DNA from 2 places in the Rhizobium sp. BR 362 genome. Region 1 is predicted to be linked to the other one. Evidence: predicted binding sites of a transcription regulator. Region 1 holds the regulator's gene; the other holds the start of a gene.
The links. Region 1 encodes LexA, which represses DNA repair genes until DNA is damaged. Its sites were predicted from a motif close to TGTTCNNNNTGTGTTCNG; they were not measured.
Positions count from the first base shown of each region.

Region 2: the regulator LexA is predicted to act here: its motif matches at 1,524-1,541, upstream of QDY28_RS27510 (dehydrogenase).

Region 1 is NZ_JARWGH010000016.1:88,503-102,522, reverse strand. It holds gene QDY28_RS19625 (ComEC/Rec2 family competence protein) at 1-1,871, shown strand, start outside; gene lexA (transcriptional repressor LexA) at 1,852-2,574, opposite strand; gene QDY28_RS19615 (DUF2721 domain-containing protein) at 2,965-3,456, opposite strand; gene QDY28_RS19610 (mechanosensitive ion channel family protein) at 3,562-4,119, opposite strand; gene QDY28_RS19605 (hypothetical protein) at 4,119-5,627, opposite strand; gene QDY28_RS19600 (VOC family protein) at 6,133-7,020, shown strand; gene kdsA (3-deoxy-8-phosphooctulonate synthase) at 7,017-7,856, shown strand; gene eno (phosphopyruvate hydratase) at 8,006-9,280, shown strand; gene QDY28_RS19585 (FtsB family cell division protein) at 9,561-9,872, shown strand; gene pdhA (pyruvate dehydrogenase (acetyl-transferring) E1 component subunit alpha) at 10,030-11,073, shown strand; gene QDY28_RS19575 (pyruvate dehydrogenase complex E1 component subunit beta) at 11,091-12,488, shown strand; gene QDY28_RS19570 (pyruvate dehydrogenase complex dihydrolipoamide acetyltransferase) at 12,504-13,862, shown strand; gene QDY28_RS19565 (SGNH/GDSL hydrolase family protein) at 14,001-14,020, shown strand, end outside.
Region 2 is NZ_JARWGH010000042.1:208-4,238, reverse strand. It holds gene QDY28_RS27520 (recombinase family protein) at 1-339, shown strand, start outside; gene QDY28_RS27515 (flagellin N-terminal helical domain-containing protein) at 323-1,324, opposite strand; gene QDY28_RS27510 (dehydrogenase) at 1,637-1,846, shown strand; gene QDY28_RS27505 (hypothetical protein) at 1,843-1,980, shown strand; gene QDY28_RS27500 (hypothetical protein) at 3,020-3,412, shown strand; gene QDY28_RS27495 (hypothetical protein) at 3,440-4,027, shown strand.

The DNA.
Region 1 (14,020 bases):
CGATCTTCGTGCGCAAACAAATCCAGCCTTTTGAGCTCGGCGATCGCATTCAGGGCAGGGCGCGACTGACGCCGCCGGCCGGACCCGCCTTGCCCGGCCTCAACGATTTCGCCTTCAGCGCCTATTTCGATGGCACCGGCGCGAATGGCTTTGCCTATGGAACGCCGATGCTAATGTCGCCATCTGGTGATGTTGCCCAGGGGTCGTTTCTGGACAAGGCGGATATTTGGCTTGCGCGTTTGCGCAGCAGCATCGGCGACAGGATTAGGACGCTTTTGCCCGGTGACACCGGCGCCTTCGCGGCATCGCTTGTCACCGATGAGAGACGAGCAATTTCGGATGAGACGACGGAAGCGCTCAGGACTTCAGGCCTTGCGCACATCATTGCAATTTCCGGCCTGAACATGGCGCTGTCTGCAGGCATTTTTTATGTCGGCCTGCGCTATGCGCTTAGCCTATTTTTCGGCGTGGCACAGGCCTGGCCAACGAAGAAGATCGCAGCCTTCGGTGCGCTGATCACAGTGACAGCCTATTATTTTATTTCCGGCTTCGGGGTATCGGCAGAGCGCGCTTTCATTATGATGGCGATCATGCTGATCGCCGTGCTCTTCGACCGGCCATCCCTCAGCCTTCGCAATGTGGCGCTGTCCGCGATCGTCATCCTTATTCTGTCGCCGTCGCAGGCGCTCGGACCAAGTTTCCAGATGTCTTATGCCGCCACATTGGCTTTGGTGTCGGGTTATTCGCTTTGGACGAAAAGACCGCATCGGGAGAGCGTTCTCTCCCGCTTCCGGCTCATGCGTCCGCTGCTCTTCGTCTCGCGCTTCTTCGGAGGCATATTGTCGACCTCCTTTATCGGCGGCGCATCGACTGCGATTTTCTCGATCGAGCATTTTCACCGGTTGGCGACATATGGGCTTATCGCCAATCTGGCGGCTATGCCCGTCGTCTCATTTGTGGTCATGCCGTTTGGCATGGCGGCGACGCTGCTGATGCCATTCGGCGTCGATGCTCCCTTCTGGCAGATCACCGGCGCGGGCCTTGATGCTGTCATCGTCATTGCCAAAACGGTCGCCGCCTGGGGCGGCAACATTCCCTTTGGCCGGTTGCCGGTCTGGCTGTTCCCGACGGTCATAGCCGGCTTCTTGCTGATGACCTTGCTGAAAACATGGCTGCGGCATGCAGGTGCATTTTTGATCATCGGTTCGGTCGCGGTCGTGGCACTCAGCCCCGGTGTTCCGAAACCCGATCTGATGATCTCCGAGGACGGCACGCTCGTCGCATTGCTGCGCAACGGCGCGTTGACGACCAACCGGGAAAAGCCGCCCGACTTCATCTTCGAGCAATGGCAAAGAGCCCTGGCGATCACCGAGCAGCAACCGCCAACGATGCTTCCGCCCGGCAGTCAGCTCCCCAAGATCAGCAAATCGGACAAGCATCGCCGGCTGACTTCCGACGAGCAAGTCGCCGTTCGAAAGGCGATGGATGCGGCACTGGACAATGCCGGGCAGGGTGGCTTCGCCTGCCAAAAAGGGGCATGGTGCGTGGCAATGCTGGACAATGGCGAAATGCTCGTCACCATTGAGGATGCTGCCTATCTCGCCCCAGCCTGCGACACCGCTAACATCGTCGTCACCCCCGTGCGTCTGCGTCTGGACCACTGCCGCTCTGGCGCCATGCTTTTTACAGGTGCAACGCTACGCCGCACCGGATCCATCGAAATCAATCTCCGCGCCGACAAGCCGATGATAACGGCGGCGTTTGAAAATCTGACGCGGCCATGGAGCCTTCATCGCGCTTACGACTGGCGAACGGGCACTTTCGGAGCGCCGATCGCACCGGTGTCACCCGTCAGTGATAGCGGCGAATGAGGCCGACAAGCTTGCCTTGTACTTTCACGCGATCCGGCCCGAAAATACGGGTCTCGTAAGCCGGGTTCGCCGCCTCCAGCGCGATCGAAGCTCCCTTGCGACGGAAGCGCTTCAGCGTCGCCTCCTCGTCATCGACGAGAGCAACGACGATGTCGCCCGGATTGGCGGTGGTGGCGTTGCGGATAATGACCGTATCGCCGTCAAAGATGCCGGCGTCGATCATCGAGTCGCCCTTGACCTCCAGCGCATAATGTTCGCCGGAGCCGAGCATGTCGGCGGGAACCGTGATGTCGTGGGTATTGTTCTGAATGGCCGAGATCGGAACGCCGGCGGCAATGCGGCCCATGACGGGAACTGAGACTGAACTGTTGTTTTCCTCAATCACCGGCTTGGCGGGAGCAGGCGGCGGCACAAGTTGCGGCTTGCCAAGGCTCCCCTCGATGACGCTCGGTGAAAAACCGCGACGCGGCTGCAAGCTCGGGCTATAGGCCTCGGGCAGCTTGATGACCTCCAGTGCCCGGGCCCGGTTCGGCAGCCGGCGTATGAAGCCGCGTTCTTCCAAGGCAGTGATGAGACGATGAATCCCGGACTTGGACGCAAGGTCCAGCGCATCTTTCATCTCATCGAAAGATGGCGGAACACCGGACTCCTTCATTCGTTCGTGAATGAAGAGAAGCAGTTCCTGCTGCTTGCGCGTCAACATCGTTTTGAACCTCAGGAGTGAGAAGGTGTCGTGAAACAAATCCAGAACGGACACTATATGTTCCATATGTGTTCCGCAAGCCCTTAAATTTTGGTGAAGATTTTGTAAGCGCAACAAATAAATGGGAACATAACAGGTCCCGGTCGGACAGATTTTTTTCGATACATCCGAGTTAAAGACCGGAAATATATCAGGAATTCTGCGGAAAGCCTTTTTGTGCCCGTCAGGACAGCTCATCCAAAAAAGCGATGTGAGCCCATCTGTTTGCTAACTAAGCTCTTTGGGGAGGATGGTTGCTGAACGAAGGAGGGCAATCTGTAGATCAGACTGGGAAGATTGGATTCGGAGCGGCTTTGATCGGTTCCGTCCGTAGCGATATTGGACGGGAATTCAATAGCTTGGGTTTTTTCTGGAACTCCCGTGCCGATGCTCGAGCAAGGTGCGGTCGTTGGCTATCTGCCGCAGCATGCTGCGCCCGGCCAGAATCATTTCGAAGAGAAAGGCGATAAAAGCGCCCATGAGCGCGAAGACGGCAAGGCCGAAGAGCCAGAGCAATAATTGCTCGCGAAACTGCTGGCGAATCGCACCGCCCATGAGACCCAGCGTCGCGAGGCATGTGAACACGCCCGATGCCGTGCCGAGCAGGACTGCAATCTCTAGCGCCAATGTTCGCCGCCGCAGATAGTAGAGCTGCAGCAACCGCGTTTCATCCGGATCGTCCGAGGTCACCCGTTCGAAAAGGCTGTTGACCCGGTCGGAGACGCGAGCGAGCCTCGCCGAAAAGACATTGAGGCATCCGGCGGTGCCTGCCAGCAGAAAGACCGGAGTCAGTGCTATTTGGATAACATGCGCGGCAATAGACGTCAGATGGTCGTTCAGCACATTGGATCTCCTTCCTGTCCAACGTCATCCAGTATCGCCCCTGGGTGTCGCCTTGCAAAAGAAGCGCGCGGAGATGAGGCTCGTTGCTGATCTCATGCGAACGTTTTATGTTGGTGGCGCCGCCGATTGCGTCATTTGCTCAGCTATCTTCTTTCTCTGCAGTGTCATGGCGGCGACTGCGGCGTCCTGTTTTTCCTCTCCGCCCACCTGCACCGTCGGCTGGGCGAATTCGATGCCGTTTTCCATGAAGGCGTCGCGGATCATGGTATAGGCTTGGCGCCGTATGTAGGTTTGCCGGCCGGGAAGGGCGGTAAACGCAAAGCTCAGTTCGATACCGAAGTCGCCAATCTGCTCCACACCTTTCATTTTCAGGGTCTCGAGAATCTGCGGTCCGATTTCCGGATCTTCCTTCAACCGTTCTCCGATTTGCTTGACGATCTTTTTCGCCTTGGCGACGTCGGTGTTGAACGGAACCCGCAGCAAGAATTTATCGATCGCCCAGTCGCGGCTCATGTTCTGAACGGCGCCGAGTTCGCCGAAAGGAACGGTGAACACGGGACCATGATGATGGCGAAGCCTGACGGAACGCAGACTGAAGGATTCCACGGTTCCCTTGTAGCTGCCGCTCTGAACGTATTCGCCGACGCGGAAGGCATCGTCCATCAGGTAGAAAATGCCGCTGACGATATCTTGACGAGCGTTTGCGAACCGAAACCGATCGCTACGCCGAATATTCCGGCCCCCGCAATCAGCGGCCCGATCTGCACGCCCATTTCGGATAGCACGGTAAGGAGGGTGGCCGCGATGACGATGGCTGCCAGCGCGTTGCGGAAGATCGGCAGCAGGGTGCGAAGGCGGCCCGCGCGCGCCGCTTCCATGGATAGCGCGGATTCGCCGCTATCGGCGGCGCTCAATTTCTCGTCGATGAATGCCTTCGACAATTGCCAGCAGAGATCGGCCAAAATCAGAACGACGATGCTCTTCAGCGCGCCGCGAACGGCGGCGTCGATAGCCGGATTTTCCCGTGCGAGAATGTTGGGATCATAGTGCCAGACGACGGTGATCCAGGCGACCGCGGCTGCGATGACAAGCGCCCGCGCACCGCGAACGGCCAGCACCATGCGAGCACTGTTCTTGTTGTCACCAGGCCACCGTCCCTTTGCGAATGCTTCGGCCGTTCGTCCGACCGCAGCCAGCAGCCCCGGAAGAACAACGGCATAGATGCCGAGCCAGAAAAGGCCGACGAAGTTGGCTACCCAAAGGAGCCAGAGGCAGGCGGCGTAGAGTGAATAGAGGATGTTCATGAGCATTAGCTGTCGGGCGGCGCTTTCCGTGGCCGGTCGCCGCCACACCGCTTCGAGCGCGATCAGCAACAGGAGAACGGAGAAACAATGGGAGACGACAGTCCCCACATCTGCGTCGATGGAGAGCGGTTTGGTCAGCGATGTCGTGGCGACGGCTATGGCCAAAACGGCAATGAAGAGACGGGCCCTACGATAGCCGAAAGCGGACAAAGCGCCCGCATCCATCGATAGTTTGCAAAGGGCAAACGCGAGGCGAGCGCCAATGAATGCCGCCAGATAAAACAGGATCACGACGTGCAGAAGCGGCGGCCAGTCTATGGCCAGGAAAATAGCGGAGCTGGCGAGGGTGAAAGTGATCCATGGTCCGAATTCCCCGATCGTATGCGCGACAAGAGGATTCTGAAACTTCGCTTTGAGCACGGTCTTCTTGAAAAACCATTCCACTGCGAGACCGACGCAGACCAGTGCGGTGAACATGACGAACGCCGGCGCAAAGCCGCTATTTCTTGCTTGCTCACGCACTCTGCTCGCTGCAGCGGCGAGCTGCGCCGGTACATTTGGGATTGCTGACCGCAGGGCCTGAAATCGGGCGCGGGCGCGGGCCTCTCCCGTTTCGACCAACGTCGCTGCCGCCGCCGAAGGTGCCCGCTGCTGCTCGGCTGCTTGTCGCTTTTCGAGCCATTGGCGTAGCTCCGGATCATTCATCAAACGCAGCAGTTCCGATAGCTTTGCGGGCGGTGCTGTGGGGGCCGCTTCGGGAGCCTGCGCTTGGCACAGTTGCGGCGCGATAGCCGTGAAAACAAGGACAAGCGCAATGGCGGCGAAGCCGCTCGGCATATGTGCAATGAAGCGCGCGGCAGGATTCATGAGCCTTCGCGCTGCCCCGACCAAGGCTAGACAAAGAGAAGCGGCCAAATGTAAGACCGGGCGTATGGGCGCCCCCTCGACGAGCATCAAGCGCATGTCTCCCCCCAAGCACCCGACAATCAGATTGAGTACTGCTGCAAAGATAGAAGTAACGGGCCGCTTTCCTGCCTCTCCGAGATCGGATGGTGAATTGCGTTGCCGTTGGACAATCCGAACTGAAGAATGCGCGTCTTTGTCTTGCTGCCGGGAAACGGACTTTTCGGCGCAATCCTCACCCGTATCAATTACCTGTTGCTGCGCTACAGGTCATTTATTGCAGTATGATGCGGATATTGCTCGAATTATTGCCCTCTAACAAGGGAGAGTTTCGTGCCAGGGCTATATAATTCGGCTAGTTCGCGTGCGGATTTTTGCGGGAGCGCTCTTCTGCAGTCTGCTCCGACGCTTTGATCTTGAATTGAGCGGCGGATAGGCGCAAACCTGCCGACGAATGAAGGGGGAGACCATGACCTCATCGCCGCATCCGCTGGATCATCTCGTTCTGCCGACAATCAATATCGCTGTGGCGCGGGAACGGCTGGGGAAGCTCGGCTTTACCGTCGCCCCCGACGCTCGCCATCCCTTCGGCACGGAAAACGCCTGCGTCTTCTTTCCCGACAACATCTATCTGGAGCCCTTGGGCGTCGCGTCCCGTGAGCAGTGCCAGAGGAGCGTGGCGGAAGGAAATGTTTTCGTCGCTCGCGACCAGGCTTACCGTTTTCGCATCGGTGATGAAGGTTTTTCAGCCATCGTTTTCGGCACGGATGATGCGGTCGCCGATGACAAGCGGTTCCGGGCAAATACGATATCGGCCGGAGACACGCTGGATTTTTCCCGGCCGATGCGCATGCCGGATGGCTCGGAAGTAACGGCGGGTTTCCGTCTCGCTTTCGCAGCCGATCTGCGTTCCCCGGATTTCTTCGCCTTCTGCTGCCAACGCATCAATCCCTTGCCGACCGATCGCAGCGCCTTGGAGCGGCATGCCAATGGCGTGACCGGCATTGCAAAAATTGCCATATCGGCGCCGAATCCGGCCGCATTCCGTAGCTTTTTCGAGCAGGTCGTGGATGGACCAAAGATAGTGGATCATTCTTTCGGCCTCACCGTTCATGCAGCCAATGCAGCGGTCGAGATATTGACCTCGGAGGGCATGGAAGCCTTTTATGAGTGGCCGGTGCCGGCGGAGGATCCCGGCCTTCGCGCACGGGCAATCCTTTTCAAAACCCGCGATCTTTCCGTGACATCGGCGCATTTGGCTGCTAACGGCGTCACATACACGCGTAAGAACAATCGTATTCTGGCAAAGCCCGCCCCCGGACAGGGCGCGCTGTTCGCCTTCGAGGAGATAGCATGAACACGAATTCCGAAGTGACCGTCGGCGAGGGAGCCTCCAAGGTCCTGTTCTCCAATACTACAAAGTTGTCGCTGATCGCCGGCCCCTGCCAGATGGAAAGCCGCGACCATGCCTTCATGGTCGCCGGTGTGTTGAAGGAGCTTTGCGGCAAGCTCGGCATCGGCCTTGTCTACAAATCGTCCTTTGACAAGGCAAACCGCACGTCACTCTCGGGCAAGCGCGGCATCGGCCTGGAAATGGCGCTGGAAGTCTTTGCCGACCTCAAGAAAGAATATGGCTTTCCGGTTTTGACCGACATTCACACTGAAGAGCAGTGCGCGATTGTCGCCAAGACGGTCGATATTCTGCAGATCCCGGCCTTCCTGTCGCGCCAGACCGACCTTCTCGTTGCCGCCGCCAAGACCGGCCGCGTCGTCAACGTCAAGAAAGGTCAGTTCCTCGCGCCCTGGGACATGAAGAACGTGCTGGCCAAGTTGAATGACAGCGGCAATCCGAATGTGCTTCTGTGCGAACGGGGCGCATCCTTCGGTTACAATACGCTCGTTTCCGACATGCGCTCGCTGCCGATCATGGCGGCAATGGGTGCGCCGGTCGTCTTCGACGCGACCCATTCCGTGCAGCAGCCGGGTGGGCAGGGTGGCTCGACGGGCGGTGACCGCCGGTTTGTCGAAACCCTCGCGCGGGCTGCTGTCGCCGTTGGCATTGCCGGCCTTTTCGTCGAGACCCATGAGGACCCGGACAATGCCCCATCTGATGGTCCGAACATGGTCTATCTGAAGGATATGCCGCGGCTTTTGGAAAAGCTGTTGGCCTTCGACGCGATCGCCAAGGCCTAAGAAATGGGAAGCATTCAACAGGCTGACATGAACTTGCGCTACGCGGCCTGTGGGAGCTTCAATCGAGGATGCGGGGCGGCATTGTAATTTCCGCATCTTCGACTAAGACAGATTTCAATCGATTTATCACCAGCGAGCAGGAAGCTATCATGACCGCAATCACCGACATTATCGCCCGCGAGATTCTCGACAGCCGTGGCAATCCCACCGTCGAAGTCGATGTGTACCTCGAAGATGGCAGCATGGGCCGCGCTGCGGTTCCGTCGGGCGCTTCGACGGGCGCGCATGAAGCCGTCGAAGTTCGCGACGGCGGCAAGCGTTATCACGGCAAGGGTGTCGAGAAGGCCGTCGAAGCTGTCAACACCGAGATCTTCGACGCGATCGGCGGCATTGACGCGGAAAACCAGATCCAGATCGACAACATCATGATCGAGCTTGACGGCACGCCGAACAAGTCGCGCCTCGGCGCCAACGCCATCCTCGGCGTATCGCTCGCCGTCGCCAAGGCTGCCGCCCAGAGCGCCAACCTGCCGCTCTACCGCTATGTCGGCGGCGCCCACGCGCGCCTGCTGCCGGTTCCGATGATGAACATCATCAACGGCGGCGCCCATGCCGACAATCCGATCGACTTCCAGGAATTCATGATCCTGCCGGTCGGCGCAGATACTCTCCGCGACGCCGTGCGCATGGGTTCGGAAATTTTCCACGTTCTCAAGAAGGAACTGGCTTCACAGGGCCACAACACCAATGTCGGTGACGAAGGCGGCTTTGCGCCCGGCCTCTCCAGCGCCCCGGCTGCCCTCGACTTCATCATGAAGTCGATCGAAAAGGCAGGCTACAAGCCGGGCGACGAGATCGCTCTCGGCCTCGACTGCGCTTCGACGGAATTCTTCAAGGACGGCAAGTATGTTCTCGAGGGTGAAGGCCGTACGCTGGAATCCGGCGCCATGGCCGAATACCTTGCCGAACTCGCCGCCAAATATCCGATCATTTCGATCGAAGACGGCATGGCCGAAGACGATTGGGAAGGCTGGAAGATCCTGACCGACCTGACCGGCAAGAAGACGCAGCTTGTCGGCGACGATCTGTTCGTCACCAACTCGGCTCGTCTGCGCGACGGTATCCGCATGGGTGTCGCCAATTCGATCCTCGTCAAGGTCAACCAGATCGGCTCGCTGACCGAAACGCTCGACGCCGTCGAAACCGCGCATAAGGCCAACTACACGGCCGTCATGTCGCATCGTTCCGGCGAAACCGAAGATTCGACCATTGCCGATCTCGCTGTTGCCACCAACTGCGGTCAGATCAAGACCGGCTCGCTGTCGCGTTCCGATCGTCTTGCCAAGTACAATCAGCTCATCCGCATCGAAGAAGCGCTCGGCCCTCAGGCACAATATGCCGGCCGTTCCATTCTTCGCGGCTGATAGCGCATACCCCTGAAAATCCGCGGGATTTTCGGAAGGCTTAGCGTGCGCCGGATAACGATCCGAGTCGTCTTATAAGCCAATAATTTCCAGCTCTTGAACCGCGCCTTCGGGCGCGGTTTTTTGTTGGAAAAATGGCAGAGTCAACGGATGGTTAATCTCTGGCGGCTAATGTTGCCATAGGTGTTTGATTTAGCGTGATCTTCTCCGTAACCGCTTCGTATTTCAGTCGCGGACCTGGGTTCGGGATCATTCGATAGAGCGTTTTGAGCAAGCGAGTATGTGGACAAAATATCATAAGAAGAGAAAGTTCGGCCGTTTCGTTCTTCCCGCCATCACGGTCGCCTTCGTGAGCTATTTCGGCTACCACTGCATTCACGGCGACTACGGTCTGAAGGCGACCGAGGTCTTCGAGAAGCAGCGCATCGATCGCAGCAAGGAACTCGCCGATCTCGTCGCCAGGCGCGAACACCTTGAAAAGGAAGTGGCTTTGCTTAGCGACGGCTCCCTGGACAAGGATATGCTCGACCAATATGCGCGCTATCAACTGACCTACTCCAAGGCCGACGAGATCGTGATCTTCAATAAATAGTCACAATTAACCGAATTTCGGTTAATTGCATTTTTCGTAATCCCTTCAATGGCTTGCGAAGAATATGAGCCATGCAATTATAGCATTGCTGTGGCGAGCAATCTTCCCTATGTTACGCGGCACTACATAACGAGGCCACTCACATAGGGAGAGTTGAATGGCGCCGCGAAAATCCGCGTCCGTTTCCAGCCGCAAGACAACATCCAAGCCTGCAAGAGACACCAATGGTGGTGCAATCGCGGAATTCGACCGCGATGCGGAGCTCAAGGCCTATCGTGAGATGCTCCTGATCCGCCGCTTCGAAGAGAAGGCCGGCCAGCTCTACGGCATGGGCTTCATCGGCGGCTTCTGTCACCTCTACATCGGCCAGGAAGCTGTCGTCGTCGGCATGCAATTGGCGCTGAAGGAAGGCGACCAGGTCATCACCGGCTACCGCGATCACGGTCATATGCTGGCAACCGGTATGAGCGCCCGTGGCGTTATGGCCGAGCTCACCGGACGTCGGGGCGGCTATTCCCGAGGGAAGGGCGGCTCCATGCATATGTTCTCCAAGGAGAAGAACTTCTACGGCGGCCACGGCATCGTCGGTGCGCAGGTCTCGCTCGGCACAGGCCTCGGCTTCGCCAACTGGTACCGCGGCAATGACAATGTCAGCGTTGCCTATTTCGGCGATGGCGCCGCCAACCAGGGCCAGGTTTCCGAAAGCTTCAACATGGCGCAGCTCTGGAAGCTGCCGGTGATCTACGTGATCGAGAACAACCGTTACGCCATGGGCACGTCGACGGCGCGCGCAACCGCGCAGGCCGACTTCTCCAAGCGCGGTTCCTCCTTCGGCATTCCCGGCATTCAGGTCGACGGCATGGATGTCCGCGCCGTCAAAGCGGCTGCCGACGAAGCTGTCGAATATTGCCGTTCCGGCAAGGGTCCGATCATTCTGGAAATGCTGACCTATCGCTATCGCGGCCATTCCATGTCCGATCCGGCCAAGTATCGTTCCAAGGACGAAGTGCAGAAGATGCGCTCCGAGCATGACCCGATCGAGCAGGTTCGTGCCCGCCTTCTGGAAAAAGGCTGGGCGTCGGAAGACGAGCTGAAGGCGATTGACAAGGATGTCCGCGACATTGTCGCCGACAGCGCCGATTTCGCCCAGAACGATCCGGAGCCGGATGCATCTGAGCTCTATACCGACATTCTGCTCTAATCGGGGAGGGACGATCCATGCCCATCGATATTCTCATGCCCGCCCTTTCTCCGACGATGGAAGAGGGCACCCTTTCCAAATGGCTCAAGCAGGAAGGCGACAAGGTCACTTCCGGTGACGTGATTGCCGAAATCGAGACCGACAAGGCCACCATGGAAGTGGAAGCCGTCGACGAAGGCGTTATCGGCAAGCTGCTGGTTCCCGCCGGTACGGAGAACGTCAAGGTCAACGCCAAGATCGCCGTGCTGCTGCAGGATGGTGAATCGGCCGATGCGATTTCGGCTGCTCCGGCTGCCGCCCAGCCGGCTCCCGTCGCTGCTCCCCAGGTCGCCCAGGAAGAGAAGCCGACAAATACCGGCTCTGCTGCCGCACCGGTCCCGGCCGAGCCGAAGGCGTCCGTTCCGAACGATCCGGAAATCCCGGCAGGCACCGAAATGGTTTCCATGACTGTGCGCGAAGCGCTTCGCGATGCGATGGCCGAGGAAATGCGCGCCAACCCCGACGTTTTCGTCATGGGTGAAGAAGTTGCTGAATACCAGGGCGCCTATAAGGTCACCCAGGGCCTGCTGCAGGAGTTCGGTCCGCGCCGCGTTGTCGACACCCCGATCACCGAGCATGGCTTTGCCGGCGTCGGCGTCGGTGCCGCCATGGCCGGCCTTCGTCCGATCGTCGAGTTCATGACCTTCAACTTCGCCATGCAGGCGATCGACCAGATCATCAACTCCGCCGCCAAGACGCTTTATATGTCGGGCGGCCAGATGGGTGCTCCGATCGTCTTCCGTGGCCCGAACGGTGCGGCTGCTCGCGTCGCTGCCCAGCACAGCCAGGATTATGCTGCCTGGTACGGCCATATTCCGGGCCTCAAGGTCGTGATGCCCTATACGGCAGCCGACGCCAAGGGCCTGCTGAAAGCGGCGATCCGTGATCCGAACCCGGTCATCTTCCTTGAAAACGAAATTCTTTACGGCCAGCACTTCGACGTGCCGAAGCTCGACGATTTCGTTCTGCCGATCGGCAAGGCTCGCATCCATCGTGCCGGCAAGGACGCAACCGTCGTGTCCTTCGGTATCGGCATGACCTATGCCACCAAGGCAGTTGCCGAGCTGGAAGCCCAGGGCATCGATGTCGAGCTGATCGACCTTCGCACCATCCGCCCGATGGACCTGCCGACCATCATCGAATCCGTCAAGAAGACGGGTCGCCTGGTGACCGTCGAGGAAGGCTATCCGCAGTCTTCCGTCGGCACGGAAATCGCCACCCGCGTCATGCAGCAGGCCTTTGACTATCTCGATGCGCCGATCCTGACGATCGCTGGCAAGGATGTGCCCATGCCCTACGCCGCCAACCTCGAGAAGCTGGCGCTTCCGAGTGTGGCCGAAGTGGTCGATGCGGTGAAAGCCGTTTGCTACAAATAAGGGGAGGGCTCTTCGATGCCTATCAACATCACCATGCCTGCCCTCTCGCCAACCATGGAAGAGGGCAACCTCGCCAAGTGGCTGGTCAAGGAAGGCGATAAGATCAAGTCCGGTGACGTCATCGCCGAGATCGAGACCGACAAGGCGACGATGGAAGTCGAGGCGGTCGACGAGGGCACCGTTGCCAAGATCGTCGTTCCCGCCGGCACCGAAGGCGTCAAGGTCAATGCGCTGATCGCGGTTCTGGCCAGCGAAGGCGAAGACGTCTCCGCCGCTGCCTCGGGCGCTGCCGCTCCGGCCGCAGCACCCGCCGCCGCGGCGCCTGCCCCAGCGCCGAAGGCGGAAACAGCTCCGGCTCAATCCGCACCGGCGGCTCAGCCGGCCCCGGCAGTACCTGCCGCCCCTTCAACGGATAGCCATCGCACCTTCGCGTCGCCGCTCGCTCGCCGGCTCGCCAAGGAATCCGGCATCGATCTGACGGCGCTCGTCGGCTCCGGTCCGCATGGCCGGGTGGTCAAGAAGGACATCGAAGCCGCCGTTTCCGGCGGTGGCGCCAAGGCCGCTCCGGCGGCTGCTCCGGCTGCCCAGCCGGCCGCGGCTGCACCGGCTCCGGCCCCGGTCGCCGCGAAGGGCATGTCTGATGACGCCGTCCTCAAGCTCTTTGAGCCCGGTTCTTACGAGCTCGTCCCGCATGACGGCATGCGCAAGACCATCGCCAAGCGCCTGCAGGAATCCAAGCAGACGATCCCGCATTTCTACGTCTCGGTCGATTGCGAACTCGACGCACTGCTGGCACTGCGCACGCAGCTCAACGATTCGGCTCCGAAGTCGAAAGATGGCGTGCCGGCCTATAAGCTCTCGGTCAACGACATGGTCATCAAGGCCCTGGCGCTGGCACTGCGCGATGTTCCGGATTCCAACGTGTCGTGGACCGACAGTAACATGGTCAAGCACAAGCATGCCGACGTCGGCGTTGCCGTTTCCATTCCGGGCGGCCTGATCACGCCGATCATCCGCAGCGCCGAGCTGAAGACGCTGTCTGCCATCTCCAATGAGATGAAGGACTACGGCAAGCGCGCCAAGGAACGCAAGCTGAAGCCTGAGGAGTATCAGGGTGGTACGACGGCCGTGTCCAACATGGGCATGATGGGCGTCAAAAACTTTGCCGCCGTCGTCAACCCTCCGCATGCGACCATTCTGGCCGTCGGCGCGGGCGAGCAGCGCGTGATCGTCAAGAAGGGCGAAATGGCCATAGCCACCATGATGACCGTCACGTTGTCGACCGACCACAGGGCCGTCGACGGCGCGCTCGGTGCCGAGCTCCTGGCAGCCTTCAAGGGTTACATCGAAAATCCGATGGGGATGCTCGTCTGAGCTTAGAGCCGGATGATTTTAGGTCGAATCGACCTAAAATCTGAATCCGCTCTAGAATGAAATAGATAGAGCGTGATGTCGCCCGAAAACCGCTTACACTTTTCGGCATCACGCTCTGGTCGCGACACGGAGGCATGAATGACCAAAACCGTTCTGTG
Region 2 (4,031 bases), on a different contig from region 1:
CGAGGAATTGAGTTTCGGTCTCTGACGGAGAACATCGATACCTCGTCCGCTGGCGGCAAACTGGTCTTCCACATTCTGGGGGCGCTCGCGGAATTTGAGAAATCACTGATCCGCGAACGCACCATCGCGGGTCTTGAAGCCGCGAGAGCTCGGGGAAAGCGGCCGGGCAGGCGGAGGGTGCTGACCGATGCCCAATGCGAGGAAATCCTCGCCGCTCTGGGCGCAGGAACCGCCGTCCGGGAGATCGCCAGCAGGTACAACGTTCATCCCAGGACTGTTGCAAGAGGAGTGGAGCGTCTGGGACGAGGATGCAGGAACTCGGTTACTGGAACAGGCTGAGAATTGTCTGTGGTTCGGAATCCGCAATCTGCAAACTCTGAATCGCAAGCTGTCGCTGTGTTTGCAGGGCCTTCGTTCGAGAGGAGGCGTCTTCCATGTCGGCATCCACAAGCCGACCGACACCACTGTCAATCGCGTCGCCGAGCTTCGAAACGAAGTCCTGTTGCATCGAGATCCGCGTCTCGGCAGAGCCCAGTTTCGCAGTCCATCTCACGACGTCGGACAACGCCGCTTCAGTGACGGAAATCATGTCATCGATATCGTCCGCCGAGGTGTCCGCCGAGACCTTGATTTCGGTACCCAAGGCTGGATTAGGGTTGCCCAGCGTGTGCAGGATCACCCAGTTCGTGCCAGTCCCAAGCTCCTGAGAGTAGCCGGAATTGGTCAGTATTCCCATGCCACCCGTGGCGGCTCCGCCGGTGTCGTCCACCAAGGGATACATTTGTGCCGTACCACCGAGGTTAGCATCTATCGCATCAAGCACCTTCACCGTGCCGACTGAAAAACCCTCACCGTTTCGGACGATGTAGCCCGGCACAGTTCGATCTTTAACGAAGCCAGTCCAGTTGTCGTCCGTCATGGCGAGCCAGTTCTGGCCGTTAAAACTGGCGGAGTATGCGACAGATCGCATCTGGCTCTGAAGCTGCGATAGTTCGGTATTGATCTCGTCCCTGTCCGCGCTCGGTTCCTTCGCCAAAACCAGCTTTGCTTTGAATTCCGACATGAGATTCACCATGGTCGACATGCCCTCATAGGTCACGTCGACCATGGCCGCGCCGATGCCTAGGGCATCCCGAGCGGCGCTCAGGGCCTTGCTGTCGGAGCGCATAGTGGTCGCGATCGACCAGTAGGCTGCATTGTCTGCGGCTGTGTTTACTCTTAACCCGGACGAGACCTCGGTCTGGCTCCTGTCCATCTGACCGTCGATCGTTCGCAGCGTGGCGAGAGCCGCCGTTGCCGATATGTTTGTCCGTATGCTCGTCATGATCGGGCCGCTGAAATGGGTCAGTTGATGTCGGCGTCCTCATGAGCCCGGCGCGGTTACCCCGCAGATCGAACATGGTCGTTCAGTGTTAATGGAGACACCAAAATCTCAGGGGGAAACTACCCTAAAACCGAGCAAATCACGCTGCGTCCTTGTGGCGATAGCGGCCGTGATGGTCCGTCTTGACTCCTGGCAAATAGAGAACATAATAGGAACATCTTGGCTGCGGGCGTTTCGCCTCCCGTGAAAGATATCGGAAAAATCAAATCGAATTGATCCCGTGGTGACGCGGGAAGGGGAGATGTTTGCCTAATGGGTGCGGAACTAGCCGAAGTGGACGAACCGGAATTCGATCCAGTCGATATAGCGCTCGCTTTTTGTGGCGGTGACGCTCGCACCACGATCGGGGCGCTGCTGCAAGAGCTGCAATTTGTCCGTGGCCAATTGGCCTTAACGGAGGCCGGAATGAGCGTCGGCTTTACCCGAGGGTGGAAGCCGAGTTTTGAAGGAGAAGCCCGATGATTGATGAGGTAAGGCGCAGCAAAAGTCAGGAAGAACGAAGACGTGCGGCACGTGACCAATGCACCCGATACAGTGGTGTACTTGAACCGATGATGCAGCAAGCGCTCAAAGCCCCTATTGAAGGAGACGGCTGAGATGAGCGATGACATCTGACAAGCTTGTCACTCATAGTTGCTTTTTTTCTCAAGATGGCTATTTTGCAATCTAGGCGATTGATTTATCCTGGGTCGAGATGCTTTTTCGGGCGTTGACTTTGTTGGGCTTCATTGGACTCTTCATAGTACTTGCAGCTTTCATAACGAAGGCCAGCTTCAACTATCTGGGTGTCTGTACGGCGGATACGAGAGTCTGGTTATGGCATCGTGCCAGCCACTCCGACATTCTCACGTATCTTGACAATTTTGACATAACAAATGGCAGAATGAAGTCAATATATAGTATACCTGAAATATCGTCTGTTCCTGGCGATCATTATCGCCACACATCACCTTTAGAAAAAGCAAAAGGTATTTCTGCTGTATTGGTACATTACTATCATCAATGGATGGATGATGGAAATAACCTGCATCCGGACGGATATTTTTACGCGCCGAATTGCGTAAGCGGTTGGACTCCCAAAGAATAAATTCATCTAGCTGGAGAAATTTTATGTCTTTGCCAACTTCCAAGCAAATTGCTGATCTCTATCTTTATGGCTCGTTGAGTGTTCCCAATTTGGAAGATGATGCTGTCATTAGGCCAACAACGTTGCCGCCGCCGATGCCGGATAATGATATCCGATTTGCGCAACGTGTAACCAAAATGCGCTAAATACGTGTTTTCCAAGTAAGCCACAATATTCTGAGTTGACAATTATTAAAAACTGCAATGAAAATAAACGTATAGTTGCAAATGACGGATCTGCATTTAGATAGAGGATAGCGCAAATCAGAGCGACGTTGTGAACGGGCGATCGGCACGGGAATGAACAAATGACGATTCGGAGAGGCAGATGGTAGGGCTGTTCTCGCAAAACATCATATTTGCAAGCTGGTTTGCTTTCAGTTTGGACATGGGGCTTGCCGCCAGCTGGACGCAGGTTGTTCGCAATAAAAGCCCACTGAGGAGTAATATTGGACGAGCCAAAGATTGCTCTCAATTCCAGCGTGCGGCAGAACGTGGAATGTCAAAGACATGAAAACTAACGAAAAGCACCTGCGATTAATAATAATAATGCCCGTCTTCGTTTATTTTGCGCTGAATATAACTGGTTTTTGCTATAAAGATTGGAAGTTTTATTCAAGTAAATATTTGATAAATCAATATATAGAGCTGCAACTTTCTGATGTGAATAATGATATTCCAAATGAAATTCGTACGCCTGATGATTTTCTCAAAGAGTATGGGGATTGCTGTCAAATTGTGTCGGGCAATCAGGCATTTAATTGGTTTTTCCGCGTATTTGGTTACGGGATGTGGGATATTTATATAAGGTATACATTCCCGCGAAATGGAAAAGAGAGTGACCGCATAGTGATCTATTCGGTGGACTGTTGTGGTCGTGCGTGGCGAAAGCAGGCCGACTAAGCAAAGAACATGTTGGGGGTACTGAGAATGTCTATAAACGCAAGTACGCTTAGCTTAGAAGATATGATCAAATTCTATCTGTATGGAAATGCAGAGATACCTCAGGACTATGCGGATAGGCTGAGGCCGGATGTTACAGCCGCGAACTATCCGGGAGTTGCACTTGATATAAATGCGGTGGACTTCATGACCGTCGGCCCGGGAAGATACGCTAATCTTTCTCAGGTTCCTCTTGTTCGGTTGATATTTAGTGGATCCGCAGGACTCTTAGATTTTCGCAATGCCTTTTTGCCAGCAGGGCAAACCACGATCACAGTAGGTGCTCTATTAAATGCGGGCCTCAATATGAGTGATATTGAGACTACGCTTTCGCAGTACGAGATGGATACTAGTTCAAGTGACTACATCTATCGTGGGTACGTTTGGAGTACGGAACAGTTTCGTCTCAATAATGATGCCGTGATCGATTTCACGGATCAAAATAATCCTACTATCACCAATGTAACTCTTCGCCCATTCAATGACGATTTCGATTACATAAGCGGTAACAGTATTATTCAGCTTAGCAACGTTCTATCGTACGCATCCGAGGAGGGCCGCCTTGCTGAGAAGTGAGGCG